Regions from separate parts of the Paenibacillus sp. p3-SID867 genome, predicted to be linked through region 2. Evidence: a T-box and tRNA genes for the amino acid it is inferred to sense, from the RefSeq annotation. Region 2 holds a T-box; the other holds one or more tRNA genes.

Region 1 (4,429 bases), on a different contig from region 2:
GAGCCTAAGCAGCGTTAGGAATACTTCGCAGTCTCGACCGAAGGGAGAGTACCCTCTCTCTTTCGTTGAGCGTGAATGGGGGAAGAGAGCTCAATGAAGCAGATCATTGCAATGGGTGGCGGCGGTTTTTCGATGGAACCGGATAATCTGCTGCTTGATCGCTATGTTTTGGCACAAGTATCGAAAGAATTGCCTGAAGTGTGTTTTGTTCCGACGGCAAGCGGGGATGCGGATGGTTATGTTGAACGTTTCTATCATGCTTTCCGGACACTGCCGTGTATTCCCAGTCATCTATCGCTGTTTCAGCCGAACTTTGCCGATCTTCGGTCTTTTGTACTCGAGAAGGATATCATTTATGTTGGCGGGGGCAATACCCGGAATATGCTGGTCTTGTGGAAGGAATGGGGCTTGGATCAGATACTCAAAGAGGCGTATGAACAGGGTGTCATCTTAACCGGGTTAAGCGCTGGTTCCATTTGTTGGTTTGAGCAAGGGGTGACGGACCCGTTGAACGGGCCTTTGTACAAGCTTGAGGGTTTGGGTATATTACAAGGCAGTCATTGCCCGCATTATGATGGTGAGAGCAAAAGAAGACCTGCCTATCATAAACTCGTGCTTCAAGGTGAAGCACAAGCAGGATATGCTGCTGATGATGGGGTTGCATTGCATTTCATGGACGGACGGTTGGATCGAATCGTAAGCTCAAGGGAAAATGCACATGCATACCATGTGGAGCGCGAAGGAAATAGCGTTCAAGAAGAGAAGTTAACACCGGACTTTTTAGGCTGATTTATTGGCCGAAAAAGCTCCAAAAATAAATTTTAAAATTTACGAAAAAAAAGCTTGCCAGCATTTTTGAAATTATGCTATACTCAATCTTGTCGTCACGGCGACGTGGTTAAAGTGGCCCGTTGGTCAAGGGGTTAAGACACCTCCCTTTCACGGAGGTAACAGGGGTTCGAATCCCCTACGGGTCACCACTTTCTATATAACCTCGGGATGAGAACCCCGTCGGTTCGTCGGAGCATAATCAGCGTTAGGATAGGCTTCGCAGTCTCGAACGAAGAGAGAGTATCCCCTACGGGTCACCACTTTCTATATAACCTCGGGATGAGAACCCCGTCGGTTCGTCGGAGCATAATCATCGTTAGGATAAGCTTCGCAGTCTCGAACGAAGAGAGAGTATCCCCTACGGGTCACCACTTTCTATATAACCTCGGGATGAGAACCCCGTCGGTTCGTCGGAGCATAACCATCGTTAGGATAAGCTTCGCAGTCTCGAACGAAGAGAGAGTATCCCCTACGGGTCACCACTTTCTATATAACTTTCTTATATGGCAGCAGCACGATTGTCATCGAGAGCCATTAGCTCAGTTGGTAGAGCACCTGACTTTTAATCAGGGTGTCGAAGGTTCGAGCCCTTCATGGCTCACCATTTTTTTTACAAAGCAACGAAACGATGTACTCCTTATATTATGCGGTAGTGGTGGAATGGCAGACACGCTATCTTGAGGGGGTAGTGGGTGTATACCCGTGGAGGTTCGAGTCCTCTCTACCGCATATGAACATGAAGAAAAAGCTCCGCACCTTGTGCGGGGCTTTTTTTGCGCTTAAGATCTCAAATGTATAAACTTCGAAGCATGGCCTACCTGATATGCAAGAAAATAACATCTAACGAGTTCTGTCTTCTTATGAATGTACGTCGATAGTTTTTTTCTTATATCAAGGTTTACATAGGATTCATCACGGTGTTGATCGATTTCCATTGCACATTTATGCACAACAAGTGTTTCATCTCTGGTCAGGAGTTTAATATCATAACGTGGACGAGCAACAACTTCAAATTACCTATAAGGAGTGATTCAGAATGGCTAATAACAACAATGGAAAGATGAGCCGTGAAGAAGCAGGACGTTTAGGTGGAGAAGCAACTGCGAACAACCATGACAAAGAGTTCTACCAAGAAATCGGACGGAAGGGCGGCGAAGCAACTTCCCGTTCCCATGACAAAGAGTTTTATCAGGACATCGGTAAAAAGGGAGGAGACTCCACGTCAAACTCCCATGATAAGGAGTTTTATCAGGAAATCGGCCAGAAGGGCGGGGAAGCGACTTCCGAGTCCCATGGCAGGGAATTCTATGAGGATATCGGACGCAAAGGCGGCGAGGCTACCTCGGAATCCCACGGACGTGAGTTCTATCAAGAGATTGGACAGCAGGGCGGCGAAGCCAGAAGCGGCAGCGGCAGCAACGGGGACGGCAAGATGAGCCGTGAAGAAGCGGGCCGCAAAGGCGGCGAGGCAAGAGCAAGACAGCGCCAGCGGGGGAACTAATGACAATCCGGCGCATTTGAGACCATATTTGAAAAGCAGCAGCTACGTCTCCCTGACAGGGAGCGCGTGGCTGCTTTCTTTTTGTCTAACGTCTCATACGGCAAGGTGGACAAGAGAAGATCGTGCTGGACTTTTGGGACGGTGTGTGATAATAGTATGATAATGATAACCATTCTCATTTAAGGTTGGGGTCTGTACATATGTTAAACCTGTCGACGAATAGCAGTAGCAAAAAAGATTCGCGTGAATACAGCGGGCTCACGGCCCGTTTATGGAATATGGATATTGTTCATGGGCAAGAGCTCTCCCTGGAGCAGCAGTTGGCAGTGCAGCCAGCCCTGATTATCCCGCTGAGCGGAGAAACCTGTTTACAACAGGCAGAGCAAATCACCCGTATGAATAAGGGATGTGTTTATTGTTGTGCAGCGGGGACTACTTTCGGAATTACGAGTGTCGATCACAAGAGTTCAGACGAACACGAGCAGGCCTCGGTCGCGATCCTTCATTATAGTTTCATGGAAGGGATATCAGGCTGCGGTCGATTGCATGAGGTGGATTCCGTCGCTTTCATGCCCTATGACGGCATCTTTGTCATCAGCTCTCCGGACCGCTTGAATCTCGTCTGCCGGTCGATGTATAAGGATTTTCACAGCAAGGAGCCCATGAAGCAGTGGAGGGTTCAGCTGGATTTTCAAGAGCTGCTATATACGATGATTGCCGAATGCAGCCCTTACTCCAAGAATGATAAGCGGCAAGCGCTGGAGCGGGTGAAGGAGTATATCGAGGAACATTATGATGAAGATTTAACGATTGAACAATTGGCGAGCCTTTCGGAGCTGAGTCCCAAATATTTTGTTGAAGTATATAAGAAGACGTATGGGCACAGCGCGATGGATTATTTGGCGCATGTTCGTTTGAACAAGGCGAAGCAGTTGATGCTGGGCTCGGATTCTTTGCTGCGTGAAGTGGCGCATATGGTGGGGTATAAGGATGAATTTTATTTTAGCCGCAAGTTTAAGAAGACATTCGGGATATCCCCCTCGGTGTATATAAAAACAAGGAAAAATAAACTGGCGATGTACGGCTCGACGGCCCTCCTGGGTTACGCCATGCCGCTGGATTTCACGCCGTATGCGGCTCCGCTTCATCCGAAGTGGTCACAGCATTACTATAACATGCTTGGGCCGGATATCCCCGTTCATCTGGATGCATACCGCCAGAATCATAATAAATATGCGAATCTGGAGAAGCTGGCCTCGGCACGTCCGGAGCTCATCGTTTGTGCACAGGGGGTGGAAGATTGGGAGAAGGAGCAGCTTCGGCTGATTGCCCCCCTCTACGAAATGCCGGAAGAGCAGGGAGGGTGGCAGTTTAATCTGTTAGGGCTCGCTAAATTGCTGAACAAGCTGCCCGAAGCAGAGCAGTGGATCGATACGTTTCATCATAAAATATCGACTTACCGTGGGAAGCTCCCCGCTGAAATGATGGAAGAACGCACGCTTTTGACCGCACGCCTGCATCAGGATGAATTGATGGCTTACAGTCATCCGGGCATGAAGGAACTATTATTTGATTATTTTAATTTTCAGCCGGCTAAGTCTGTGGACTGGGAGGAGGCTGGACGTTTAACGATTGAGCAGATCAAGGAGAGCCGGGCAGACCATATGCTGCTCTTGATCCGTCAGGATTCCGAAACGCTGGCCAATTGGAGAAAACTGCAGGCAACGCCGGAGTGGATGACCATTCCTGCGGTGCGAGACGGAACGTTGCACCAACTATCCTCTTACCCTTGGCGCGAGTACTCTCCCATTGCGATGGAGCAGATGGCGGAGGAAGCCTTTCGGTTGTTTTCCGGAAATTGTCCATGAGGAATCCGGTGATTTGTCCATGGTACTAAGAGAGCAAATCCTTTACTATGATCAATAATGATAATCATTATCAATTGTTGAGTGATCATAGATCATGGAAGGGGTAATTGGAGAGAGATGAAACGAATGAAATGGGTCTTGGGGTTATTGCTGGTATTTGCGTTGGTACTGTCCGCCTGCGGTGGAGGCAGCGAGGCTAAAGATACAGACGGAGCTAGCGCGAATAATG
Region 2 (4,429 bases):
CGAACAGCTGCAAGAGCGGGTTGCGGTTCCCGGAGGCATCACGGCTCAGGCTTTAGCACTGCTGGATTCAAACCTGAACGGATTGTTCTACCAATTGATCCAAACCACACACGACAAGTATGAGGAGGATTTGGCAAAACTGGATGCTGCCTTCGGTTTTACGATTAACCGGCCACGATATTGACCAGTTTGCCCGGTACGGCAATGACTTTGCGAATACTCTTTCCTTCCAGCGCCTGCTTGACATTCGGAAGGGAGAGGCTATGTTGTTGCATGGCTTCTTGGTCCATGTCTTTCGAAATTTTGGCACGTTCTACGATTTTGCCGTTAACTTGAACGACTATCTCCACTTCGGCCTCTACAGTCCAAGCCTCGTCATACTCCGGCCATGGCACGTAGGTTACGCTCTCCGTGTAGCCTAAACGGCTCCACAGCTCTTCAGCCAGGTGAGGGGCCAGCGGGGAAAGCAGCTGCACGAAGTTCTCCATCGCTTTGCGCGGAAGCTCTTCCGTCTTGTATCCCTCGTTGATGAATACCATCAGCTGGCTGATCGCTGTGTTAAAGCGCATATGTTCAAAGTCTTCGGTCACTTTCTTAATCGTTTTGTGCAGTGTACGTTTGAAATCGTCCGTACCCTCGCCTTCCACGATTTTAGGGTTCAATTGACCGTCGTCCCCGATAAACAGGCGCCATACGCGGGAGAGGAAACGAAACGTTCCTTCAACGCCGTTGGTGTTCCATGGCTTAGTTGCTTCCAGCGGCCCCATGAACATCTCGTACACGCGCAGCGTGTCGGCTCCGTATTCGTTAACAATATCATCCGGATTGATGACATTGCCGCGGGATTTACTCATTTTTTCATTATTGTTGCCCAGGATCATACCCTGATTGACCAGCTTCTGGAAAGGCTCCTTCGTATCGACAACGCCCAGGTCATACAATACTTTGTGCCAGAAGCGTGCATACAGCAAATGAAGCACCGCATGCTCCACACCACCGATGTACAGGTCAACCGGCAGCCATTCCTTCTGCTTCTCCTTGGAGCACAATTCATCATTATTGCGTGGATCGATATAACGCAGGTAATACCAGCAGCTGCCGGCCCATTGCGGCATCGTGTTCGTCTCGCGGCGGGCTTTCATGCCGGTTTCGGGATCTACCGTTTCCACCCACTCCGTAACGTTAGCCAGTGGTGATTCGCCGGTACCGGACGGTTTAATCTGATCCACATCCGGCAGCAGCAATGGGAGCTGATCCTCAGGCACGGTCTTCATCGTTCCGTCTTCCAGATGCAGAATCGGAATCGGCTCACCCCAGTAGCGTTGACGGCTGAACAGCCAGTCGCGCAGACGGTAAGTTACCTTCTTCTTGCCCTTACCCTCTTGCTCCAGCCATTCATTCATCGCCTGGATAGCCTCTTCATTGTCCAACCCGTTCAGGAAGCCGGAATTCACATGTGCGCCACTGCCGCTGTATGCTTCCTCCTCGACATTTCCACCCTGAACGACTTCAATAATCGGAAGACCGAATTGCTTCGCAAACTCCCAGTCACGGCTGTCATGACCCGGAACCGCCATAATGGCACCCGTTCCATAGCCGGCAAGCACATAATCCGCGATCCAGATCGGCACTTTAGCGCCGTTTACCGGATTAATGGCGTATGCACCCGTGAATACACCGGTTTTATCCTTGGCCAGATCCGTCCGCTCCAGATCACTTTTACGTGCTGCTTGATCTTGATAAGCCTTGACGGCTTCACGCTGATCGGCTGACGTAATCTTATCCACGAGGTCATGCTCCGGCGCCAGAACGCAGTAGGTTGCCCCGAACAGCGTATCCGGACGGGTCGTGAACACCTCCAGATGACCATCGTAACCTTCGATGTCAAAACGAACCTCAGCGCCTGTGGATTTGCCGATCCAGTTGCGCTGCATATCCTTCAGGCTTTCGCTCCAGTCCAGTTCATCCAGATCTTCAAGGAGACGATCCGCGTATTCGGTAATGCGCAGAATCCATTGGCGCATCGGTTTACGTACGACCGGATGGCCCCCGCGTTCGCTCTTGCCGTCGATGACCTCTTCGTTCGCAAGCACGGTACCGAGCGCTTCGCACCAGTTCACCGGCACTTCAGCCACATAGGCAAGGCCGCGCTTATAAAGCTGGATAAAGATCCACTGGGTCCATTTATAATATTCCGGATCGGTTGTGCTGATCTCGCGGTCCCAGTCATACGAGAAGCCCAGAGATTTGATCTGGCGGCGGAACGTATCGATATTCTGCACGGTAAACTCGCGAGGATGTTTGCCTGTGTCCATGGCATACTGCTCCGCTGGCAAACCGAAGGCGTCCCATCCCATCGGATGAAGCACGTTGTATCCGCGCATCCGCTTGTAACGGGACACGATGTCAGTCGCCGTGTACCCCTCCGGATGCCCTACGTGCAGGCCTGCTCCTGATGGATACGGAAACATATCCAGCGCATAAAATTTCGGTTTGGATGATGAATCTTCCGTTTTAAAGGTTTTGTTCTCATCCCAGTATTGCTGCCACTTCGGTTCGATGGCCTGCGGCTGATAGCCGTGGCCGGTTGGTTGATTGTCCGTCATACTCCATTGCTCCTCCTTCACAGTCAAGAGGCAAGGCCTGTGCCGTTGCCCAAAAAAACAAAAAAACCTCATCATCCATAGCGCTGATCGCTAGGGACGAGAGGTTTGATTCCCGTGGTACCACCCTAGTTAGCCAAAGGCATGCTTTGCCTTTCACTCCCTTTGCATCCTTATCGCGGATGAGACGACGATGCTTCAGCGGCCGAATCTGCCGAAATACAGCGGCCGGGTTAACACCATTGCTCCGAGGCGAGTTCATTCCTATCGTCAACCGGTTTTCACCAGACACCGGCTCTCTGCATGATCGAAAGTGGAACGATTGATCCTCATCATCGCGTTCATATTACCGTTTTAATGTGGCTATTATACCCAAAAAGTCCGATCAAGTCAACGAAAGCTCTTCCCCGCTTCTGCGATAATATTCCGGCGTCGTTCCGACCATGGCTTTGAACATCCGGCTGAAATGAGCCAAATGCTTGAAACCTGCCGCCTGGCTGATCTCCGTGATGCTGAGATGCGGATGGAGCCTGAGCAATATTTTAGCTTGGTTAATCCGCCGGTGATACAAATATTTAAACACCGTCGTTCCGGTAACCTCCTTAAATAAGGAGGATAAATAGTGTTTCGTAATATGCATATCGCGGGCGATTTGCTCCAGCGTCAGATCCTGCATATAATGTTCCTCGACGAACGATACGACATGCTGGACATGCCGCTCTTTCTCGGAGATGGAGTCCTGGTCCTGCACAGCGTCCTGGCACCAGTCCGCGATGACGTACATCATCTCCTGAATACGCAAGGTCATCCGTTCCTGGCGAAAACCGGCCGTGGATGCCGAGAGGCGATGTATATCGGCCAACATGCCTTCAAATTCGTCCCGATTGGCCCCTGTCAGTGTCATGCGATGATTTCGCAGCGATTCGAAGGGATCCAGCAATATCGATTTGGCCGTCTCCGAAAGCCCTTTGCAGATCCAGGCCGGATCGAAATGCAGAATGCTTCTGACGTATCTGGAATCGGGCTCAACATTCGGACAATGGAGCGTAAGCCCGTTCATCAGGAGCAGATCCCCCGGTTTCAGGGTGAAAACGGAATCGCCGATCAAATAAGTGCAGCGTCCTTCATGGAAATAATAAATTTCATAAAAAGCATGCGAGTGAAACTGCCCTCCCGACAACGGCTGTTCATTGTAATAGGTCAGATCAAACGGCGCTTGCAGCTGCATGCGGTCAAAGCCTGGCATCATATCGACAGATGAGGTCATCTAGAGAATCGCCCCTTTAGCGATTTTGGAGTTATATAACCCACAACGTAACGGGGTTTTCTCTATTATAAATGATTTTATGGAATGCGCACGGCCTCATTTTGGGCGATGACGCACAATTCTCCGGCTTTGAAAGCATGCTCCTGGGACATCGCATGCTCCGTGCGTTCCAGACAATCCAGGATAAGCTCCCCGAAGAATGGATAGCCCACCTTGCCTTGAAGCTCCATATGAAACTCTCCCTCGCCATTAACCAGGTACAGATGATCGCCCTGCGGATGCCTGGCGATATCGATGTATTTCCGAAGCTCGATGTATCCTTCCGTCCCCAGAATAAAGGTTCTTCCGTCGCCCCAGGTGCCAAGGCCCCCGGGTGTCAGCCAGTCGACTCGGAAATAATTCGTGGCCCCGTTGTCTCCCACAAGCGTTGCATCTCCGAAATCCTCCAGCTCCGGGTAATCCGGATTCGCGTAATTCCCTACCTTGCTGCTGAGCACCTTGGCATCACGGCAGCCCGCAAAAAACAAAAATTGTTCAATCTGGTGGGAGCCGATGTCAC

The links. A T-box is a leader RNA that pairs with one kind of tRNA and senses whether it is charged. The one in region 2 lies ahead of leuS (leucine--tRNA ligase), so its partner is inferred to be a tRNA-Leu.
Region 1: it encodes a tRNA-Leu, which carries the amino acid that the T-box ahead of leuS (leucine--tRNA ligase) is inferred to sense. The anticodon was not compared.

Annotation. Positions count from the first base shown of each region.
Region 1 is NZ_JAMBDM010000010.1:39,447-43,875, reverse strand. It holds gene M4D81_RS20545 (Type 1 glutamine amidotransferase-like domain-containing protein) at 94-789, shown strand; tRNA gene M4D81_RS20540 (tRNA-Glu) at 906-980, shown strand; tRNA gene M4D81_RS20535 (tRNA-Lys) at 1,360-1,435, shown strand; tRNA gene M4D81_RS20530 (tRNA-Leu) at 1,478-1,560, shown strand; gene M4D81_RS20525 (KGG domain-containing protein) at 1,868-2,332, shown strand; gene M4D81_RS20520 (AraC family transcriptional regulator) at 2,533-4,200, shown strand; gene M4D81_RS20515 (ABC transporter substrate-binding protein) at 4,318-4,429, shown strand, end outside.
Region 2 is NZ_JAMBDM010000001.1:497,481-501,909, forward strand. It holds gene comER (late competence protein ComER) at 1-184, shown strand, start outside; gene leuS (leucine--tRNA ligase) at 165-2,606, opposite strand; T-box leader at 2,696-2,948, opposite strand; gene M4D81_RS02365 (AraC family transcriptional regulator) at 2,989-3,870, opposite strand; gene M4D81_RS02370 (Gfo/Idh/MocA family protein) at 3,948-4,429, opposite strand, start outside.